One region of the Massilia sp. X63 genome, then DNA from elsewhere that is predicted to be linked to it. Evidence: predicted binding sites of a transcription regulator. Region 1 holds the regulator's gene; the other holds the start of a gene.
What was found. Region 1 encodes sigma-54, which starts transcription at its own class of promoters, with help from an activator protein. Its sites were predicted from a motif close to TGGCANGNAANCTGCTTT; they were not measured.
Positions count from the first base shown of each region.

Region 2: a site for sigma-54 is predicted at 2,388-2,405, ahead of AB3347_RS05525 (PEP-CTERM sorting domain-containing protein). Genes of this name have one in related genera too.

Region 1 is NZ_JBFTEF010000011.1:100,744-105,609, reverse strand. Features, by position in the region: gene lptC (LPS export ABC transporter periplasmic protein LptC) at 1-296, shown strand, start outside; gene lptA (lipopolysaccharide transport periplasmic protein LptA) at 327-887, shown strand; gene lptB (LPS export ABC transporter ATP-binding protein) at 884-1,669, shown strand; gene AB3347_RS19790 (RNA polymerase factor sigma-54) at 1,685-3,169, shown strand; gene raiA (ribosome-associated translation inhibitor RaiA) at 3,229-3,582, shown strand; gene AB3347_RS19780 (enoyl-CoA hydratase/isomerase family protein) at 3,734-4,819, shown strand; gene rapZ (RNase adapter RapZ) at 4,855-4,866, opposite strand, start outside.
Region 2 is NZ_JBFTEF010000002.1:300,094-304,959, forward strand. Features, by position in the region: gene ctaD (cytochrome c oxidase subunit I) at 1-1,479, shown strand, start outside; gene AB3347_RS05520 (hypothetical protein) at 1,483-1,818, shown strand; gene AB3347_RS05525 (PEP-CTERM sorting domain-containing protein) at 1,856-2,344, opposite strand; gene AB3347_RS05530 (sorbosone dehydrogenase family protein) at 2,534-3,853, opposite strand; gene AB3347_RS05535 (MFS transporter) at 3,951-4,866, opposite strand, start outside.

The DNA of each region.
Region 1 (4,866 bases):
GCATGACCATCGTCGCCAACCACGCCCAGATCTACCACGAGGAGCACCGCGTCGAGCTGCTCGGCAAGGTCGACATCCAGCGTCCGGCCACCCCCACCAGCGAAGCGCTGCGGGTGCAGACCGAGGCGCTCACGGTGCTGCCCGACGAAGAAATCCTCAAGACAGGCCAGCCGATCCAGATGCAGCTCGGCGCCGCGACCGTGACCGGCACCGGCATGGTCGCCAACAACGCGACCCAGAAGCTGCACCTCGCCAGCCGCGGCCAGATCGTCTATCCGCCACGTGCGCGCCAGTAAAGGCGCAGCGCGTCAACCAGGACAAGCAACATGAAAAAAATCATCGCAGCCGCATTTCTCAGCCTGGCCGCCTTCGGCGCCTCGGCGGAGCGCGCCGATTCGCTCAAGCAGGCCGTGATCAACTTCGACACGCTCGACGTCGACGAGGTCACGCAGACCCGCATCCTGACCGGCAACGTCGTGCTCACGCGCGGCACGCTGGTGCTCAAATCCGACCGCGCCCTGGTCAAGGAAACGCCGGAAGGTTACATGAGCGTGACGCTCACGGCCAACAGCGGCAAGCTGGCCACCTTCCGCCAGAAGCGCGACGGCGGGGCCGACCTGTGGGTCGAGGGCCAGGCCCAGCGCATCGAATACGACGAGCGCGCCGAGCTGGTGAAGCTGTTCACCAACGCCGAGGTGCGCGAACTGGAGAACGGCCGCATGACCAACGAGATCAAGGGGCCGTTCATCTCCTACGACAACCGCCGCGAAGTCGCGCAGGTGCGCAACGACGCCAGCGGCGCCAGCAAGGTGGGCGGCGGGCGCGGCACCCTGATCATCGCGCCGCGCCGCACCACGGCCCCAGCCAGCGAAGGCGCCAAGCAATGACCGAAGCGATGAGCGCAAGCACGACGACACTGGCGCGCGAAGGCTGCAGCACCCTGATCGTCAAGGGCCTGCAGAAGAGCTACGGCAAGCGCCTGGTGGTGCGCGACGTGTCGCTGCAGGTGGAATGCGGCGAAGTGGTCGGCCTGCTGGGCCCCAACGGCGCCGGCAAGACCACCTCGTTCTACATGATCGTGGGCCTGGTGCCGTCGGACGCCGGCAGCATCGACATCAACGGCACCGACATCTCGAGCCTGCCGATCCACCGGCGTGCGGTGCTGGGCCTGTCCTACCTGCCGCAGGAAGCCTCGGTGTTCCGCAAGCTGACGGTGGAGGAGAACATCCGCGCCGTGCTGGAACTGCAGCGCGTGGACGGCAAGCCGCTGTCCAAGGACCAGATCAACGAGCGCCTCGACACGCTGCTGGCCGAACTGCAGATCGAGAAGCTGCGCGAGAACCCGGCGCTGTCGCTGTCGGGCGGCGAGCGCCGGCGCGTGGAGATCGCGCGCGCGCTCGCGACCAATCCGCGCTTCGTGCTGCTGGACGAACCCTTCGCCGGCGTCGACCCGATCGCGGTGATCGAGATCCAGCGCATCGTGCGCTTCCTGAAGGAGCGCAACATCGGGGTCCTGATCACCGACCACAACGTGCGCGAGACGCTCGGCATCTGCGACCGCGCCTACATCATCAACCAGGGCGCCGTGCTGGCCTCCGGCCGCCCCGACGACATCATCGCCAACGAATCCGTACGGCGCGTGTATCTCGGCGAGCATTTCAGGATGTAATCAAGAGCATCGGGCATGAAACAGTCTCTCCAGCTTCGCACTTCGCAGCACCTGGCGCTCACGCCGCAACTGCAGCAGTCGATCCGGCTGCTGCAGCTGTCCACGCTCGAACTGCACCAGGAGATCGAGCAGATCCTGTCCGACAACCCCTTGCTGGAACGGCTCGACGACCCGCTCGACCGCTCGGTGCGGCTGCTGGCCGACGGCGCGATCAACAACGCGCCGGCCAATGGCGAGGCGCCGCAGCCGCAGCCGGGGCAGGAGCCGCAGGAAGGCGCCAAGCCGGAGGCCGAGGGCGTCGATGACGGCGCCCACGGCGCCGACAGCGCACACGGCGAGGCCGAGGGCGACTGGGGCATGGATGGCGGCGGCGCGCGCGGCAGCGACGACGAAGACGGCCGTCCGCAGCTGGAAGCCGAAGGCATCACGCTGCGCGAACACCTGGCGGAGCAGATCCGCCTGACCGGCTGCGGCACGCGCGACCGCGCGCTGGCCGAACTGGTGATCGACGCGCTCGACGACAACGGCTACCTGGAAGAACCGCTCGACGAGATCCACGCGCGCCTGCCGGCCGAACTCGAGATCGAGATGGACGAGCTGCGCTGCGCGCTGGCGTTGGTGCAGAGCCTGGACCCGATCGGCGTCGGCGCACGCAGCGCGGCCGAATGCCTGGCGCTGCAGATCCGCCGCATGCCGGGCGTGCCCCTGGTGACGCGGCGCCTGGCGCTGAAGATCGTCGAGGGCTATCTCACCTGGTTCGCGCAGCGCGAATACACCAAGCTGAAAAAGGCGCTCGACTGCGACGACGAAGACCTGCGCGAGGTGCAGGCCGTGGTCCGCCAGTGCAACCCGCATCCCGGCGCCGCCTTCGGTGGGGGCGTGTCGGACTACGTGGTGCCGGACGTGATCGTGCGCCGCGCCAAGGACGGCTGGCAGGTAGCGCTCAACCCGGAGGTGATGCCGAAGCTGCGCGTGAACGCCCTGTACGCCAACCTGCTCAAGCAGGGCAGGAGCGAAAGCCAGATGGGCGCGCAGCTGCAGGAAGCCAAGTGGCTGATCAAGAACATGCGCCAGCGTTTCGATACGATCCTGCGCGTTGCCGAGGCAATTGTCGAGCGCCAGCGTAACTTTTTCAGCCACGGTGCGGTTGCCATGCGCCCCCTTGTGTTACGTGAGATAGCTGATACACTAGGCCTACACGAGAGCACAATTTCCCGTGTCACAACGCAGAAATACATGCTGACCCCGCACGGCATGTTCGAGCTGAAGTACTTCTTCGGAAGCCATGTCGCCACCGAAGCGGGGGGAGAAGCCTCCTCGACGGCGATCCGCGCGCTCATTGCGCAATTGACAGGAGCAGAAGACCCTAGGAACCCTTTATCCGACAGCAAGATCGCGGAGATGCTCGGGGAACAAGGTATGGTCATTGCGCGCCGGACGGTTGCCAAGTACCGTGAAGCGCTCAAGATTCCGCCCGTCAGCCTCCGCAAATCCTTGTAATCTGCACTGCCCACACTTGCCTTGTGGCGCGGGCAGCGCGACATCTCAAAGGAGTGTGTATGAACCTCACAATCAGCGGCCACCATCTCGAAGTCACCCCCGCCATCCGTGAATACGTTCAGAATAAGCTCGAGCGCATCACCCGCCATTTCGACCACGTGATCGACACCCACGTGTTCCTCGCCATCGATAACCTTACCGAAAAAGAAAAGCGGCAGAAAGCCGAGATCAATCTCCAGGTATCGGGCAAGGTCCTGCATGTGGCCAGTGCCGCGCAAGACCTCTACGCGGCGATCGACACGCTGATGGACAGGCTGGACAGACAGGTTCTGAAACACAAATCCATGTTGCAAAACCATAATCACGTGGCGCACAAGCGCCTTCCGGACAACGGAGAAGCTGCCGCTGCGTAACGCGTTGTTTGCGAACCAGCCGTAGCACAACAGCAAGGGCGTCTAAGGGGGCGCCCTTTTTGCATCTGTACGGCGCTGTTACTTTTCTGCGCTTCCGGTTTTACGCCGGAGTTCTGTAGAATGCATGTCTTTTCGACCACAGAACACCATCATGACCGACTACGTCCTGACCCGCGTGGCCAATCGCACCGGCGTCATCACGCTCGACCGGCCGAAGGCCCTGAATTCCCTCTCGCTCGACATGGTGCGTTCCCTGACCGCCATCCTGCTGCGCTGGAAAGACGATGCCGGCATCGACGCTGTGGTCATCACCAGCACCAGCGAAAAAGCCCTGTGCGCGGGCGGCGACATCCGCTTCTTCCATGAGATGGGCCATGTGGGCCCGATGGGCGGCAGTGCCCTGCTGGAAGACTTCTTTACCGAAGAATACGCGCTGAACCACCTGATCCATTTCTATCCGAAGCCGTACATCGCGCTGATGGACGGCGTGGTGATGGGCGGCGGCATGGGCATCGCCCAGGGCGGTCCGGATTGCGGCCTGCGCATCGTGACCGAGCGCACCAAGATGGCCATGCCCGAGGTGAACATCGGCCTGTTCCCGGACGTGGGCGGCAGCCACTTCCTGTCGCACGCGCCGGGCCAGCTGGGCCAGTACCTGGGCCTGACCGGCCTGACCATCGGCGCGGCCGACGCGCTCTACGTGGGGCTGGCCGACGTGTTCGTGCCGTCCGCGGCGCTGGCCGGCCTGAACGCGCTGGTCGAGTCGACCCCGGGGGCGGACCTGCCGGCGGCGATCCGCAGCTACGCGGCGCAGTATGCGGCGCAGCTGGGATCGAGCGAGCTGCAGGCGCAGCGCGGCGTGATCGACGCGCATTTCGGCGCCGCCTCGGTGGCCGCGATCATGGCCTCGCTGGCGCGCGACGAGAACCCGTTCGCGCAGAAGGCGCTGAAGGCGATGCGCCAGCGTTCGCCGCTGATGATGTGCGTGACCCGCGAGCTGTTGCTGCGCGGCGCTGCGCTGGACGTGGCGGACTGCCTGCGCATGGAGCGCAACCTGGTGCGCCGCAATTTCGAGCACGGCGAAGTGCTGGAAGGCGTGCGCGCGCTGGTGATCGACAAGGACAATGCGCCGAAGTGGAATCCGGCGACGCTGGAGGAGGTTCTGCCGTCGATGGTGGCGCGCTTCTTCGAGCCGGTGTGGCCGGAGTATGCGCACCCGCTGCGGCATCTGTCCTAGCCAGGCTGGCCGGCTTCGCCGGCCGCGCGCTCAACTCACGCCGACGC
Region 2 (4,866 bases), on a different contig from region 1:
CAGGTGTTCGCCTGGATCGCCACGCTGTGGAACGGCCGCGTGCGCATGCACGCTCCGGCCCTGTTCCTGATGGGCTTCATGTTCATCTTCGTGCTGGGCGGGCTGACCGGCGTGATGGTGGCGGTGATTCCCTTCGACTGGCAGGTGCACGACACCTACTTCATCGTGGCCCACCTGCACTACGTCCTGATCGGCGGCATGGTGTTCCCGGTGTTCGCGGCGATGTACTACTGGCTCCCGCTGGTCAAGGGCCAGCGCCTGTCGGAGCGCATGGCGCGCTGGGTGTTCTGGCTGATGTTCGGCGGATTCAATCTGTCCTTCTTCCCGATGCACATCACGGGCCTGTACGGGATGCCGCGCCGGGTCTACACCTACGATGCGCAGATGGGCTGGGATTTCCTGAACATGCTGTCCACCGCGGGCGCCTTCGTGTTCGCCTTCGGCGTGCTGCTGTTCATCGTCGACGCCGTGCGCACCCTGCGCCGGCCCGAGAAAGAGGTCGGCAATCCCTGGAACGCGCCGACGCTCGAATGGCTCCCCTCCGAGTCCTACGGCAACCGCAGCATCCCGCGCATCAGCTCGGTCAATCCGCTGTGGGACCAGCCGACCCTGTCCGCGGAAGTCGAGCGCGGCCAGCACTACCTCCCGCAAACCGCCACCGGCCTGCGCGAAACCATCGCCACCAGTCCGGTGAGCGCCGAACCGCGCTACCTGATGGTGCTGCCCGGCGACAGCTGGCTGCCCGTGATCGCCGCTCTCGGCACCGCCGGCTTCTTCCTGCTGCTGACGGTGAAGGCGATGCTGCTGGCCTGGATCTTCGGCCTGATGGCGGTGGGCGGCACCATCGCCTGGCTGTGGCAGTCGGACCGCAAGCCGCCCATCAAGGAGGCGCGCGTGGCCGACGACCTGGTGCTGCCGGTGAATGCCAAGACCACGGCCTCGCAGTCGTGGTGGGGCACGATGGTGATGCTGGTCGTGGATGCCTGCATCTTCGCCTCCTTCGGCTACGCCTACATCCACGTGTCGATGCGCCTGCTGGTCTGCCCGCCGCCGGGCGCGGCATTGCCGGCCCTGCCCTGGCAGCTGGCGTCAAGCGGCCTGCTGCTGGCCAGCTCGGCATCGATGCTGCTGGCGGTGCGCGCGCTCGGCAAGCGGCGCCTGCCCTGGCTGGTGCTGCTGGCGCTGGGCTGCACCACGGCCGCCTTCCTGCTGGACCTGCGCGGCCACCAGTTCGCCGGCCTCGACCCGACGGCCAGCGCCTGGGCCGCCGCGATCGGCGCCCTGCTCAGCTACCAGGGCCTGCACGTGGTGGTGCTGGCGATCGCCGGTCCCTACCTGTGCCTGCGCGCCTGGCGCGGCCACCTGGGAGAGCACAGCCGCGCCACGCTCGACAATGTGGCCCTGCTGTGGCACTACACGACGCTGCAGGGCATCGCCGGCATGGCGCTGGTGCAGGTCCTGCCGCTGCTGATGGAGTAAATCATGCACGACCATTTCTTCCGGCAGCTCCTGCGCGGTACCCTGCCCTTGCTGGTCTGGGCAACCCACTTCACCTTCTGCTACCTGCTGGCGGCGGCGCAGTGCACGCCGGCCTCGATGCGCACGGAGGGGCCGGACCGCATGCTGCTCGGGGCAGCAACGGCGGCGGCGCTCGGGCTATGCCTGTGGCTGGCCTGGCGCGAGCGCGCGATCCTGCGCCCGGGCGCCGGCGCCGCAGCCGGCCTGCTCGATTGGGCGGCGGCCCTCTCGGCCCTGCTGGCGCTGGTGGGAATTACCTGGACCGGCTTGCCGCTCCTGCTGGCGGGCGGCTGCGCGTAAGCTATCGGCGTGCGTTCGGCGTCACGCGCAGGGCCGATCAGGAAGTGCGACGGCGGCGAGCGCCTGCCAAGCCGAGAACGCCCAGGCCAATCAGCGCGAGGGAGGCTGGTTCAGGTACAGCCGCCGCGACATCCGCGCGCCAGACGTAATTCACGAATTGGCTGCCGAGGCCATCCTGCACAAAAGCAGAGCGGGCGCTCTGAGCACCGCCAGGGGTGTTGTAGCCAGGCGCGCCGAGATCGAGCTTGTAGTTTTCGTCGAACTCCATTCCCCAGTGCTCGCCCCAGCCGTCATACCAACCGGTATGCGTGATCGTGGTATGGTCCCTGGAATTGACGATCGAAATGAAATAATCGGACGCCTTGCCACCGAAGATCAGTGCGGCGGCTTCCGTCGCGGAATACACTTCCGGATTGACCACCCAGGCCGGACCGTCGTTGACCTGGTATGCGCCGACGAAAGTTGGAACCGCCTGGGCGGCCAGCGAGAACGTAGCTAATGCGAGCGCGGCGAGTGCTTTTTTCATGATATCCCTAGTTTTATTGTCGAGTTGGCAGTGCAGAACGGGTTTAGCAAAAGCCATGCCACTACGCAAACGTTATAAAATTCAACTACTTGCAGCCCCCTCGTCAATACACCCTGCTCGACTGTAAAAGATCCCGACAGGGCAATTTGCTGCGTGGCGATCTCGGCCTTGACGAGGGCGGCCCGGGAACTACCGGCCGACCGGCGCCACCCGCCATACCACGTTGCCGACGTCGTCCGCCACCAGGATCGCTCCCCGCTTGTCGATGGCCACCCCGACCGGGCGCCCGAGCGCATCGCCATTCCCGTCCACGAAACCGGTCAGCAGCTCGACCGGTTTCCCGGCCGGCTTGCCCTCCCTGAACGGCACATAGACCACGTTATAGCCGGCCAGCGGCTTGCGGTTCCAGGAGCCGTGCTGGCCGATGATGGCGCCGTTCTCGAACTGCGGCAGCAGCGCACCCGTATAGAAGGCCAGGCCGAGCGCCGCCACGTGGGCGCCGAGCGCGTAATCCGGGACGATCGCCTGTTCCACCAGGTCGGGGCGCTGCGGCGTGACGCGCTCGTCGACATGCTTGCCGTAGTAGCTGTACGGCCAGCCGTAGAAGCCCCCCTCCTTCACGGAGCTCAGGTAGTCCGGCACCAGGTCGCTGCCCAGCTCGTCGCGTTCGTTCACCACGGTCCAGAGCACGCCGCTTTGCGGATGCCAGGCCATGCCGTTCGGGTTGCGCAGGCCCGATGCGAACACCCGCGTCCGGCCGGTGGCGATGTCCACTTCGAGGATGGCGGCGCGGCCGGCCTCCTTGTCGATGCCGTTCTCGGCGACGTTGCTGTTCGAGCCCACGGTGGCGTACAGCCGGCGGCCGTCCGGGCTGGCGACGATGTTCTTGGTCCAGTGATGGTTCAACGGACCGCCCGGCAGCGGCGCCACCGGCTGCGGCTGTGCGCCGATCGCGGTGTCGCCTTCGCGGTAGGGGAAGCGCACGATGCCGTCGGTGTTCGCCACGTACAGCATGTCGCCCACCAGGGCCATGCCGAAGGGCGAGTTCAGGCCCTTCAGGAAGACTGTCTTCAGCTCCGCCACGCCGTCGCCGTCGGCATCGCGCAGCAGCGTGATGCGGTTCGCGCTCGGCACCGCGGCGCCGGCCTTCGCCATCACCTTGCCCATGACGTAGCCGCGGATGCCCTTGCGGTCTTCGGGCCGCTCGGGCGCATTGGTTTCGGCCACCAGCACGTCGCCGTTGGGCAGCACGTACAGCCAGCGCGGGTGGTCGAGGCCGGACGCAAGGGCCTTCACCGCCAGGCCGGCGGCGGGGCGCGGGGCGCCGCCTGGCGGCCAGCCCCTGGCGGGTGCGATGTCGACGGTCGGGATCAGGCGCCTGACCGGCGCCTTGATGGTCGGCTGCGGGCCGACGTCGGCGCCGCTCGGCAAGATGGATTGTTCGGCACAGGCGGCAAGCAGCAGGAGCATGGCGCCCGCGGCCAGGCGGGGCAGGATGGGGTCTCGCATGGTGCTCTCCCGGGAACGACGGACGGCGTCCATTCTGGCACGATATTAGCCAGTCCGGGCACATCGCGCCGTCCGTTACCCGAGAAATACCCGGCCTTCAGGACGTTACCGCCATGCCCTCGTCGACCGTGGGAGCCGTGTCGGCCCTGCGTTGGCGCCGGCGCCGCATGACGAAGCCGGCCAGTCCGGGCAGCTGCACCAGCACCAGTACCGCAAAGGCCACGCGGTAGGCCATTGCGGGAGCGTGGCCTGCCGCGTCGGCCGTCCACAGCCCGATCATCAAGCCGAATCCCGCCTGCACCACGAAGGCGCCGATGAAGATCAGGAGGTTCAGGCAGGTCGCCGCGCGCCCGGTCAGCTCACGCGGCATCGACTGCGCGATGATCGCGTACTCGATGCCGGTGATCGTCCCGACCAGCGTAAACAGCACCGACAGCAGCTGGAAGCTCGGCGCGTAACTGACGACGAAGGCGGCCTGCACCAGCAGGAAGACGCCGATGCCGGCCGCGGCGACGTCGAGCGGGGCGATGCCGCGCTTGCCCGCCCATTCCGTGATCGTGCCCACGGCGATGGCGCCGAAGATCACCGAGGCCATGCCCATGTAGAGCAGGTAGGCCACCGCGTCGTCCGGGAAACGCGCGACGTCGGTCAGCCAGCGCCCGATCCACAGGCCCTGGATGCCGAAGAACACCGCATGCGGAATCAGCACCAGCGAGGCCGTGGTGCGGAACACCGGCGCGCGAAACACGTCGCGCAAGGCCTGGCCGAGCGGCCCGCGCGAAGTCTGCGTCCCCGTGTCGCGCGGGTACAGCAACGCGATCAGCAGGCCGGAACAGGCCGTGAGCCCGGCCAGGATGGCGAACAGCCCGCGCCAGTCGGTGTACTCGAGCGCCAGGCGCACCGGCATGGTGGCGGTGGCCGCGCCCAGGCCGCCGACCGCGATCAGGTAGCCGTGCACCGAAGGCAGCTTGCTTGGGGCGATCCAGGTGGAGACCGCCTTGACCGCCGCCATG